DNA from 3 places in the Bradyrhizobium sp. USDA 3364 genome. Region 1 is predicted to be linked to each of the others. Evidence: predicted binding sites of a transcription regulator. Region 1 holds the regulator's gene; each other region holds the start of a gene.

Region 1 (4,208 bases):
GGCGACGACGCCCTACGCCGCGTTCCATTTCCACCGCGTGACGCCCTACGGGCTGCTCGCGAACCTCGCGGCGATGCCGGTGGTGTCGGCGGTCGTGATGCCCGCCGGCCTGCTCGGGCTCGTCGCCATGCCGTTCGGATTCGACGGCGTGTTCTGGGCGATCATGGGGTTCGGCATCGACTGGATGATCCTGGTGACGCAATGGGTCGCCGCGTTGCCGGGCGCAGTCGGGCGGATGGCGGCGTTCGGTGTCGGGCCGCTGATCGCGGCGAGCACCGGCATCATCCTGCTCGGCCTGTTGCGCACGCCGCTACGCTGGTCGGGGGCGATGCTGCTGGCGGTGGCCTCGGTCTGGGCAGTGCGGGTGCCGCTGCCGGACGTGCTGATCTCCGCCGACGGCCGGAACGTCGCGGTGCGCGGCGGCGACGGGCGGCTGCACCTGATGCACAGCGCCAAGGATGCTTTCCTGGTCAAGGAGTGGCTGGCGGCCGACGCCGATGCGCGGACCGCCACCGATGCGTCGCTGAGCGAAGGCGTCTCCTGCGATCCGAGCGGCTGCGTGACGCAAGGGTCCGGCGGCGGCTTCATCGCGCTGGCGACACGGCCGGAGGCGCTGGCCGACGATTGCGAGCGCGCAGGCTTGATCATAACGGCGCGGCCGGCGCCGCGGGGCTGCGCGGCCTCGGTGATCGATGCCGAGCGGCTGCGGCGCCACGGGGCGCTGGTGCTGCGGCGGAGCAGGGACGGCTACACCATCGATGCGGTGAAGCCCGGCGGGATCGACCGGCCGTGGTCGCCGGCGGTTCCCGGCGACGGCGAGGCCGAGACCACGTTGCGCGTGCCCGCCACCGCGCCGCGACCGGCCGTCGATGCGACGCCGGCCGAGAGCGATCTGCAGGGCGAGGATTAGGCGTTGTCGGGTGAGGGGCCCGTGGGCAGCTCGAACAGGCCGAGATGGTATTCGTCGGAGTCTGGGCCGCCGTCGGACTTCTTGACGAGGGTGAAGGCCGCCTCGGGAAACTGCTCCCAGACCTTCAGGTCGTCAGCCGTGACCGTCAGCCAGCCGAACCGGAACATGTAGCGGCCCGGTTCCGTGACGCGTCCAGCCTTTTGCCATGTGACCTTATCGACCACCGCGCACGTCCTCCGTGCACGATGATGCGCCAAGGCGCCCGCCGACGCAAATCTCCTTCTGCGCCCCGGAACCGGATGTCCGGGGTCGCTCGAAATCGCTTAGGTCACTCGCCGCCGAATGGCTCATTCCACGGCGACGATGCGTTCAACCCAAAAACAGCGACGCGAATGCGGAGGGCCGCCGCTCCACGACCTTCGGCTTCTGCTCGACCGGCGGGTGCAGGGCCGGCAATTGCAGCACGCTGACGCGCTGTCCCTCGACGAGCTGGGTCACCAGCACATGGCTGCCGTCGGGGAATTCCACCGCGTCGTGATGGCGATCAGGAACGTCGGGCTCGACTTCGTTGAACACGCCGACGCGGAAGTTCATCGTCTTGGTCCAGATCCAGCGGCTGTCGTAGCGAACGTTCTCGGCGAAAGCGAGCTCGGTGCCCGGCAGCATGCAGACCGCGACAGTAGGATCGTTCTCCGAAGCAAAGCCGCGGGTCGACGTTCCGCGGAAGGTCGTCGTGATCAGCGTCTCTCCAACAATGGCGGGGCGCGATGCCACGGCGTGCAGACTATAGTCACACATCGGATGGCTCCTCATTGGAGGTAGCGACCCGTGCCTCTCCTTGAGGCATTGGCCTCTACCAGAGTGGACGATAGCGAACGAGTGTCTGCTCGTTTCTGGGCGATTGTACGACTGGTCCGAGACAGCTCCGATCACAAACACGCGACGCTGCGCGAGAGGTATCGGACCGCACCGGGCAGGCCGCTTGCTGCGCTATCCTCCAAAGGAACGATCCGACCTCTCGCTCGTTCCTCGCCGCCGCAAGTATTTGCTATTCAGTATTTGCGATAAAGGCCGATCAGCTTGCCCTGGATGCGGACCCGGTTCGGCGGCAGGATGCGCACCTCATAGGCGGTGTTGGCCGGCTCGAGCGCGATCGATGCACCGCGGCGGCGGAAGCGCTTCAGGGTGGCTTCCTCCTCGTCGATCAGCGCCACCACGATGTCGCCGGTGTTGGCGACGTCGTTGCGCTGGATCAGCGCCATGTCGCCGTCGAGGATGCCGGCATCGACCATCGAGTCGCCGCGCACCTCCAGCGCGTAGTGCTCGCCAGCGCCGAGCATGTCGGGCGGCACGCTGATGGTGTGGCTGCGGGTCTGCAGCGCCTCGATCGGCGTACCGGCGGCGATCCGGCCCATCACGGGGACCGCGACCGGACGGTTGCCGTCGTCCTCGGCGATCGGCGGCGTCGAGGGGCGCTTGCCGAGGGTGCCTTCGATGACGCTCGGCGTGAAGCCGCGGCGGCCGTTACCGCCGCCGGCCGAGAGCTCGGGCAGCTTGATGACCTCGATGGCGCGGGCGCGGTTGGGCAGGCGGCGGATGAAACCGCGCTCCTCCAGCGCAGTGATCAGGCGGTGGATACCGGACTTCGAGCGCAGGTCGAGCGCATCCTTCATCTCGTCGAAGGAGGGCGGTACGCCGGCCTCTTTCAGACGTTCATTGATGAAACGCAGAAGTTCGTACTGTTTGCGCGTGAGCATCTCGAGTATTCCCCCGGTTGATAGCGTCGTTCGATTCCGAGACTCTTCAGTGGGGCCTGCAGGCCGGGCCTGACCTCAGGAGCATTGTGCTTGTTGCAAGCGCTCCCTGGCGGCCTCCCGTTTGTAGACACCAGTACTCGAAACAAATCATGAACGGACACTATATGTTCGATATGTGTTCCGCAACCACTTAATTTCCGGTGAACGTGTTCGGCGATGCGCAATCGGCGCGCCCGCGAGAGCCTCATTCAGGCAGTGTCAGGATCTCGCATTCAGATCCTTTGACCGCGGCCGGCGCAAACGGCGGACGCACGAGAAGTGCCCGTGCCGCAGCGAGATTCCCGAGCAGCGATGAGTCCTGCTGCATCACGGGCGTGGCGATCAACGTGCCGTCCTCGCGCGCCTCGAGACGCGCCCGCAGATAGTCCTCGCGCTGGTCGTTGGCGGCGAGGTCGCGGCCGAGCAGCGCGGCCGCGCGTGCGTGATGAATCGTTTTTCGACCGCTCAGTGCCCGAATCAACGGCGCCAGAAACAGGAAGGCGCACACATAGGAGGACACCGGATTGCCGGGCAGGCCGATCACCCGCATGGCGCCGAGCCGGCCGTGCATCATCGGTTTGCCCGGACGCATCGCGATCCGCCAGAACGCCATCTCGACGCCCTCGGCCTCCAGCGACTGCTTGACCAGGTCGTGGTCGCCTACCGAGGCGCCGCCGGTCGTGATCAGGATGTCGGCGCCGGTCTCGCGGGCCCGGCGGATGCCGGCGGTGGTCGCGTCCACGGTGTCGGCGGCAACCCCGAGATCGACGGTCTCGGCCCCTTCGGCGCGGGCCAGCGCCCGCAGCGCATAGCCGTTGGAATAGACGATCTGGCCGGGACCGGGCCTTGATCCCGGCATCACCAGCTCGTCGCCGGTCGCCAGCACCGCGACCTTCGGACGGCGGTGCACCGCAAGCTCCGGATAGTTCATGGCGGCCGCCAGCGACAGCGCGCGGTCGGAGAGGCGGCTGCCGGCGGCGAGCAGCACGTCGCCCTCACGGAAGTCGACTCCGGCGGGGCGGATGTGCCGTCCGGCGGTTGCCGTCTCGGTGATTGCGATGTGGTCGCCGTCAGTCCGGGTGTCTTCCTGGATGATGACGGCGTCGGCGCCATCGGGGATCACGCCACCGGTGAAGATCCGCACCGCTTCGCCGGCGCCGACCGTCCGTTCGAACGGCCGGCCGGCGGCGACCTCGCCGATCACCCTGAGCCGGGCCTTTAGGTCAGCCGCATCGGCGGCACGCACCGCGTAGCCGTCCATCGCCGACATCGGCTGCGGCGGCTGGGTGCGCAGCGCGGCGAGGTCCCGCGCCAGGGTGCGGTGGTAGGCGGCATCAAGCGCGACCATCTCCTCCGGCAGCGGCGCGGCACCGGCGAGGACGGCGGACAGGGCATCGGCAACCGGCATCAAGGCCACGCTCGGAGCTCCTTCATTCGCAGTGTTCAAATCCCAAGTGCAGTGAGAGCCCTCGCCACGTCATCCGTCGATGTCACGTGGATGG
Region 2 (4,208 bases), 630 kb from region 1:
TGGCAGCCACTCGCCTGCTGGTCAGCGACCGATAATCCGAGCTTCCAACAAAGGGCGGGAAGTGAGCCGGTAACGCGGCGCCTCCGAGGAGCCTGACCGCATTCCGCATCTCGTTCGGCAGCTTCCTAAGGTGCGAGCGGCTCCATGGATCGTTCTTTGGATGCATGAACGCGGTGGACCCCAGCCGTCCATATTCCGCCCCGAGCGAATCTAGCTTGGTATGGCTTCGGATCATCGCCGTTGGCACCTCGGATTTTCGTGCCCGTCGTAGGACCCGCCTTATCCGGCCAGATCCGCCAGAAAAGCAAGTGGTGTCGAAGATCAGAAGGTCGAACTCTGCCCAGCACGATCGCATGCAGACTTCGAAATTTTTCGCCGTCGCGCAGGAATCGAGCAGCAGGAGTCGGGGCAATCGCGAGCGAGAGACGGACTCATCCAATGCTCCCTCGGCCGTGATGATCCCTAAGTGGGGGGCGTATGCCTTGATGAACTCCAAAGTTTCACCGTATGTCCCAGGCAGGACCACGATAACCGCCCGATCGAATACATGAGAGGAGGCCAAGAGCAGCGCCGAAATGGAGGCCATGCCCGAAGAGGTGTAGACGGTTTCGCATCTGGCTACCCCTTCGACCCCGTAGAACGATGGCCCTGTCACGTCGAGATCGGCGCGCTGATAATCATATCGGAACTTGAACGGGCCATCGCCGCCCTGCTTCCCAAGTGACCATGCAGTTTCTGTCGTGGCCCAATCCTTCAGATCGTGTTGAGCTCGAAGAGCAGCCGTTAGCCTGAATTTATGTTCGATCACTTGATCGATCGATCGCGGGGGAGCCAATGCGAGCGGCTTGTCCAAGCAACCATCGAGGAGACTGAGCTCATTTGATTTCCGACGCAGATAGGCTTCAATCGTCTCCATGTTACTCTCGCCGATCGTCCAGTACCTCGAACGTTCGACTTCGGCTTTGGCTCCTAATTTGCCTAGCCTCGGGTTTCACTGGGATAGCGAGCGGCCCCGGCTCCCGATTCGGATCGGGTCTATGCTGGAAGCTGCAGCCCGGGACAGTTCAGCCATTTCTCAATTTGCATCGCTCGATCGATTTGGCCGAGCTTCTGCAAAAAAAGATCGCGCTCCGGCCCAGACGGAGAAAATTTCGGCCTTGTCTTTAACTCTTTCGCCAAATGCGATGTTGCCGATGAGCCAAGGCAAAAGCTCCAGTGACTGATGTCTCGTCCACGCGGACCTGCGCAACGCGCTCGCACGCGTCAGCGTTGGGAGGATGCTGGCCGGCCTGAGGGCCAGGACTTGAATTTTCAGGCCGAGCGCGAACTCGCGGATAATGAGATGATCGACTGACGCAGGTTGTGCTGCTGTTGATCGTGCGGCGGCCGAAGTGGACCTCGGTCCACGAACTATCGCTACATGCGTTGCAAAGAACCCTGCTCGCCTGTTCACGCTGCGCGGCGTTTGCGAGTTCTCGCGGCCTTTTTGGCTGACCTGGAACGTTCAGCTGTCGGCCGACTAGCTGATGCCTTCCCGCCGAGTTTTCCACCTTTACGCGATGGCGAATGGTCTTCCTTGGCACCTCTGCCGGATCCGCTCTTCTTGCCACCATGCGTTTCTTTATTGACCGTTGCCCATGCCCGCCGTTCGGCTTCCTTATCGTCAACGCCTCTGGCTTCGTAGCCTTCCTCAATGTGTTCGGCCTTTCGCCTCTGCTTGTCAGTGTAGCTGGATTTGTCTCCACGGGGCATTACCGCCTCCTTTGCCAAGTTTCGTGTGCTGTATCTTCGACGCCCGCCTTCCTACGTAATTCACCAATTAGCTTAAACGCCTCAACCTTGGTGAGATCCTTCCCGAGAGTGAAAGGCAGGCGTGCTTGTTCTGAGAGGATTTGCAGGTCAGACGCCAGGGCATCGGTCATTGGCTCGTTTCCCGACAACCAGTCACAGTGCTTGTTGCTATTTGTGGCGCCTTCCTTGGTGCTCATGAATACCTCCTTGCGCTAGAAACGGCAGAGTTCATGAGGTGTTCCTGCAGGACCACGAATCCTTGACTGCACTCATCCCAGAGCGCCGGACACGGTCGCGAAGGCCGGGTTCCGGCTTTACTCGCCATCGTCCGCGGCGACTGTCGATCCCGGTCGGCGATGACGTTTGGTTCCTGAGACGCGCTACGCCGGTCCATCGAGGAGAGAAAGGTCCCGCACGGCATGTTCGTCTCGCTATCGTTATCCTCGGCCGGCCTCCAGGAACGCTCGCTTAACTGGGCAATTGAAATCCATCAGTTTGCGGAGAGAGCTATGTCGGACTATCCAAAGCCACCCTACCCCGACCAGAAGCAGTCGATGCCCGGCATCACCGCCAGAATGAATCCGCATCCGGACCACGGCGAGTCCAGTTATCGGGGCTCCGGCAAGTTGGCGGGCAAGCGAGCGGTGATCACCGGCGGCGACAGCGGCATCGGCCGCGCCGTGGCCATCGCCTACGCCCGCGAAGGCGCCGACGTTCTTATCTCCTATCTCAATGAGCACGACGACGCGCATGAGGTGAAGGCGCTGGTCCAGGCGGAAGGGCGCAGGGCCCTCCTCGTCGCCGGAGACCTTCGCAGCCCCGAGCATTGCCGCGCCGTGATCGAACGGGCGGTCGAGGATTTCGGGGGACTAGACATCCTCGTGAACAACGCCGCTCACCAGGCCAGTTTCAAGGATATTGCTGATATCTCCGACGAGGAGTGGCGGCTGACCTTCGACGTCAATATCCACGCGATGTTCTATCTGGCAAAGGCGGCGGTGCCGCATATGCGGCCCGGCAGCGCGATCATAAACACGGCGTCGATCAATTCGGACATGCCGAATCCGATTCTGCTGGCCTATGCCACGACCAAGGGCGCGATACAGAATTTTACCGGAGGACTTGCGCAGATGCTGGCCGAGAAAGGCATTCGCGTGAATGCCGTCGCGCCGGGGCCGATCTGGACTCCGCTGATCCCATCGACATTACCAGACGAGTCAGTGAGGCATTTTGGCAAGCAGGTTCCGCTGAAGCGAGCAGGCCAGCCGGCCGAGCTTGCGACGGCCTACGTCATGCTCGCCGATCCGCGCTCGAGTTATACGTCCGGGACAACGGTCGCGGTCACCGGCGGAAAGCCGTTCATCTAGGACCTTGAACTCAGCGGCATTCGATCGCAAACCCCGTCCGGGGGGTGTGAGGCTCTCGATGCCACAGAGGCAGCAGCCGGTCGGGCTGGGCTGGGAGGTCAAGCAAAGCAAGGAACAAACGAATCAGGTTGCCATTTGCAAACCCATGACGAACCTCATGAAGCTCCCGACGTGGGCCGACGAGAAGAACATCTACTCCGTGATCGAGACGCCCCGCGGAAGCACCTGCAAATTGGAGTTCGACCCGGATCTGAAGGCGTTCACGCTTGCGAAACCTTTGATGGTCGGGCTCACATATCCCTATGATTGGGGCTTCATTCCCTCGACAAAAGCCGACGATGGCGATCCACTTGATGTCCTCGTCATTCACGATTCCCAGACATACCCGGGCGTCGTGCTGCCATGTCGGCCGATCGGAATTCTCGAAATCCTTCAAATCCGCAAAGGCAGAAAGGAAAGGAACGATCGCATCTTTGCCGCGCCGGATCGTTCACCATTCGAGACCAATCTCAAGGATGTAAGGCACCTGCCGTCCCGCGCCGTGGAAGAGCTCGAGCAGTTCTTCCGCGCCACAGACGCGCTCGAAAACAAGGAGCTTGAGTTTTTAGGGTGGCGCGGGCCCGGCGCGGCTGTCAGGGCGATCAAGCGCCTATCGGTGTGAGGCGCATGGAGCGCCTTGGCTCCGCGACAGAGCCAGTATCCCTTCAAGACCACGTTGCACGCTGCGAGCAATGCCTAGTCTCGCGGCGCTCAAAGGTTCACGAACACGCCTTCGGGGCGCCGCAAAGAACGCCAAATCACGGCTCGTCGAATTAATGGCCGAAGAACAACCACAGCAGGATGATCACAGGAATCGGCACGCCCAAAAGCCAAAGCAAGACTCCTCGTCCCATTTTCGTTTCCTCTTCACATTTCATGGAAAAGGACAACCCTTGTTACCGCGTCCGTGTTCCTAACCTGCTGCAGGTCGCTGATCGCTTTCACATCAGTGAGGAGCAACAGTCGTGTACGTAGTGTCGGCGGGAATCTGCGCTTCGTACTGCTTAGCTT
Region 3 (4,208 bases), 3.0 Mb from region 1:
GGCACAAGCATGACCGAACCGAGAAACGCTGCATTGATCGCAGCCGTTGATCCAAGCAAGCTGCGCCTGCTCCGACACGAAGCCATTCCCACCGAACACATCCCCCAGACTGATCTTGATCGAGCCGCGTGTTCGTCATTGCGCGGCACCGAATGGGGCGGACTTCTATCGGCGTGATCGGCGAAATTCCACACGCGCAAACTAGAATCGCTTGAAGCGCGCGCGGCGCGCAACATTGGAGCGATTCAAGATGTGTAGTGCTGGAACGATTCAAAGCGAAGCGCAGCAGCAGCAAGCATGCACCGCGACGCATTCGATACGAGTCCACATTCTCTCAGATCGTCTCGGGTGTGAGGCACGCAGCGATCGTCGACGACGTTGATTTTCGTCCACTCATCGTGCGCCAACGGGTCGCACGAACGTGTGACGGGGAAGGACCAGATGGACTGCGCGACACTTCAGCGCAAAGTAGTTTGCAGTTTTGTCGCGAGCTGCGCGCAACGATGATGGCCGAAAGCAACACGGCCTCTCCACATGAGAGAGGCCGTGTTGAACGCGCAGCGGCAAACGAATGCGCGGTGCTTACTTCTGCTTGGGCAGCAGGCCCTTCAGCTTTTCCATGTCCTTGACGTTCATCTTCATGCCGCCGGGCATGATGATGTCACCGGGCTTCTGGTCGCTCTTGCAGGCACCGAGCCATTTCGCCTCGATGGTCATGGTGGTGTCGCGCGAGCCGGCCGCGCCGCCCTCGGCATGCGAGGTGCTCTTCACCGTGTAGGCGGAGTTGAAATCGCCGACGATCTCCGCATGGCTCTGCATCGACATGCCGGCGACGCTGCACACGCTATCGCTGACATAGCCGGTCGCGGTCTTCTGGATATCCTGCTTGGAGCAGACTTCCTTGGCCATCGGCGAGGCCGCCGCGCTCATTTCCTTGTCGGTGGTCTCGTCGGTGCAGTGCTGCATGGTGATTTCCGGCATCGGCCCGCCGGTGCGCACCATCTTCATCTCCCACAGACCGGGCTTGCGGATCGGCAGGTCGACGGCGCTCGCGGCGCCGGCGGACAGGACAAGGCAAACAGCAGAACCAAGCAAGGCAAGCTGTCGGGTCATGCGGCTGGCTCCCCGGCTGAACGATCAAAGGATTTGGGCGCGCTCAGTAGAGCGCGCGCACCGGCCTCTGGGCCGTGCCATAGGGTACCCAACGGCAGGCAAAGGAGATGTAGCCGCCCGGATAGCGCTGCACCGCAAGGAACTTGACGACCTTGCCGTAGGCGGCGCAGTGGTCGACGGCGAGTTGCCGGGCGTCGGTCTGGGTCGCCAGCGAGTAGGCGATGATACCGCCGGTATCATTGCCCTTGAACGGCGGCACCGGCTGCATCCAGTCGGCTCGCGCCGAACCAACGGCCAGCATCCCGCAAACGGCAACCAGGCACGCGGCCAATTTCCTTCGCATCGCAGACTCCATTTCGCTTGAGGCCAACATAGAGTGCGCGGACGACCGTGAAAAGAACGAGCCGGCTGCCAAAAGTGGACTTCTCTGCAGGTGTTGCCGTGCTGCACTTGACCTTGCCGGGGCTTCACGGCACCGTCCCCCGCATCGGATAATCGGGTGGATTCCCATGCGCAACCTGTTCAACTCCCGCAACAAACTCGGCCGCACGCTTGGCCTCGGCGCCGCACTCGTGGTCGGCATGCTGGCTACCGGGGGCACCGCCCAGGCGGCCAATCCGTTCGAACTGAATTTCTGGCTGTCCGGCCCGCGCTATGACGGCAATGTGGCACCCTGCGACAAGGCCTTGAGGACCATCAGCTATCAATTCCAGGAAAAGGAAGCCACCTTCTGGAATTCGCCGCTCGTGATCACCGGTTTCAGCGGAATCCACGAGACCGCGTTCCGCCCGTGGCAGTCCGACAATATTCCGCGCCGCTACTGCTCGGGCGAAGCGATGCTGAGCGACGGCAAGGTGCGCAAGGTGCACTATTCGATCATCGAGGACGGCGGCTTTGCCGGAGGCGCATACGTCGATGGCGTCGAATGGTGCGTGAGCGGGCTTGACCGCAACTGGGCCTACAATCCGTCCTGCCGGGCCGCCCGGCCCTGATTCTTCGGCCAGATTGGGTAAATGGAAGCCGCCATCGTTCAGATGGCGGCTTTTGTTCTTGAAATGTTCCGGCGGCCTGCTAGGCTCCGAACGTTCGCGTGAGGGGAGCGTTTTGATGCCTCGGTTCGTCACAATTTCCCGATTCCTGATTTCGATCGCGTTTGTTCTGGGCGCTGCGGCCGGCGCCTCGGCCCAGGACCGCCGCCAGAATGCGCCGGGCGAGTTCGATTTCTATGTGCTGTCGCTGTCGTGGTCGCCGTCGTTCTGCGAGGCGGCGAGCGAGCGCGGCAGCAACGGCCGCGGCACCCAGGCGCAATGCGGCGGACGGCCCTATTCGTTCGTGGTGCACGGCCTCTGGCCGCAATATGAGCGGGGCTTTCCGGAATACTGCCAGCGGCCCTCGCCGCGGCTCGCCCGCAACATCATGACCTCGATGCTCGACCTGATGCCGGCGCCCGGGCTGATCTATAACGAGTGGGACAAGCACGGCACCTGCTCCGGTCTCGGCGAGCGCGCCTATTTCGAAGCCATCCGCAAGGCCCGCGCCGCGGTGAAAATCCCCGAGGAATTCCTGCAATTGTCGGAGCCGAAGACGATCGCACCCGACGAGCTGGAGACCGCGTTCATCAAGGCCAATCCGGGGCTCAGCAACTCCGCAATCTCGGTGACCTGCGACAGCAAGCGCCTCAGCGAGGTCCGGATCTGCCTCAGCAAGGATCTGCAATTCCGCTCCTGCGAGGAAATCGATCGCCGCGCCTGCCGCCGCGATCAGGTGCTGCTGCCGCCGGTGCGCGGCGGCTGACACTCTCCGCGTCATGACCGGGCCGCCGCGCGCCACGCATCGTCGCGCGGAATGTGCCGACCGCCTGTGCCGTCACGAAACAGGTGAGATAAGGCGCAGGGGCCCAGGAGCCGGCTACGCCAAGGCTTCGCCCAGCTCAGACGTTAACCTCGCCGAAGCTTTAGCGAAGGCGGGACAAGCCCGGGCATGACGAAGTACAACATTCGCTCCCTCTGGAGCGCAGCGCGATAACAGCATGAACTACCGTCACGCCTTTCATGCCGGCAACTTTGCCGACGTCATCAAGCACATCGTGCTGGTGCGCATGCTCACCTATCTGCAGGAAAAGCAGGCGCCGTTCCGCGTCATCGACACCCATGCCGGCGCCGGCCTCTATGACTTGATGTCGAGCGAGGCCGAACGCGGCGGCGAATGGCTGACCGGCATCGCGCGACTGATGCAGGCGCGGCTCTCCGACAAGGCGTTGCCCTTGATCGCTCCCTATCTCGACATCGTCAGAGCTTTCAATCCGCGAGGCGAACTGAAAGCCTATCCCGGTTCGCCGCTGATCGCGCGGGCGCTGCTGCGTCCGCAGGATCGCCTCACCGCCTGCGAGATCGAACCGACGGCGCGCAAGCAACTGATCGATGCGTTGCGGCGCGACGCGCAGGCGCGCGTCGTCGATCTCGACGGCTGGATGGCGCTACCTGCATTCGTACCGCCGAACGAGCGGCGCGGCCTGGTGCTGATCGATCCACCATTCGAGGCGAACGACGAGTTCGAGCGGCTGGCGCGCGCTTTCACCGAAGCGTTCGCGAAGTGGCCGACCGGCGCCTATCTTTTGTGGTACCCCGTAAAATCCCGGAGAGCCACTGACGACCTCGCGCGCAGCGTTGCCGCTGCAGCAGCAAGCAGCCGACCCGCTGGCAAATGCTTGCGCTTGGAATTCAGTGTCGCGCCGCAAGAAGCGGACGCCGGCCTCGTTTCCACGGGCCTTTTGATGGTGAATCCGCCGTGGACGCTGGCGGGCGAGCTGAAGATCATCCTGCCCGAACTCGAGAAGCCGCTCGGTCAAGGCGGCGCGGCACGCTTCAGACTCGAAACGCCTAAACCTTGAACTGTAGCACCCACTGAAAAGTTCGATTTGAGCATAGGCAATTTGCGCGGAACCGTATTATGCTCATCCTGTTACGACTGGCTTTACGTTCCGCTTCCGCGAATGGTTGCGGCGGAGTGACAAGGCCGAAATAAATCCAGGCAGACCGGCGGCGTGACGCCGGCCTGTTCAGGTGGCCAAGCTTCCGACAAGCGAATGTCGGTCA

The links. Region 1 encodes LexA, which represses DNA repair genes until DNA is damaged. Its sites were predicted from a motif close to TGTTCNNNNTGTGTTCNG; they were not measured.
Region 2: a site for LexA is predicted at 2,017-2,034, ahead of ACVILL_RS36795 (DUF3072 domain-containing protein). Genes of this name have one in related genera too.
Region 3: a site for LexA is predicted at 2,159-2,176, ahead of ACVILL_RS19625 (ribonuclease T2 family protein). Genes of this name have one in related genera too.

The regions. Positions count from the first base shown of each region.
Region 1 is NZ_JBSRYG010000002.1:7,150,203-7,154,410, reverse strand. It holds gene ACVILL_RS33565 (ComEC/Rec2 family competence protein) at 1-910, shown strand, start outside; gene ACVILL_RS33560 (hypothetical protein) at 907-1,134, opposite strand; gene ACVILL_RS33555 (hypothetical protein) at 1,280-1,708, opposite strand; gene lexA (transcriptional repressor LexA) at 1,963-2,667, opposite strand; gene ACVILL_RS33545 (molybdopterin molybdotransferase MoeA) at 2,912-4,123, opposite strand; gene ACVILL_RS33540 (HAD family hydrolase) at 4,150-4,208, opposite strand, start outside.
Region 2 is NZ_JBSRYG010000002.1:7,782,921-7,787,128, forward strand. It holds gene ACVILL_RS36780 (hypothetical protein) at 1-916, opposite strand, end outside; gene ACVILL_RS36785 (hypothetical protein) at 1,038-1,223, shown strand; gene ACVILL_RS36790 (plasmid stabilization protein) at 1,450-1,752, opposite strand; gene ACVILL_RS36795 (DUF3072 domain-containing protein) at 1,752-1,988, opposite strand; gene ACVILL_RS36800 (SDR family oxidoreductase) at 2,301-3,158, shown strand; gene ACVILL_RS36805 (inorganic diphosphatase) at 3,217-3,819, shown strand.
Region 3 is NZ_JBSRYG010000002.1:4,154,618-4,158,825, reverse strand. It holds gene ACVILL_RS19640 (DUF3617 domain-containing protein) at 583-1,113, opposite strand; gene ACVILL_RS19635 (hypothetical protein) at 1,157-1,456, opposite strand; gene ACVILL_RS19630 (hypothetical protein) at 1,623-2,105, shown strand; gene ACVILL_RS19625 (ribonuclease T2 family protein) at 2,221-2,907, shown strand; gene ACVILL_RS19620 (23S rRNA (adenine(2030)-N(6))-methyltransferase RlmJ) at 3,143-4,003, shown strand.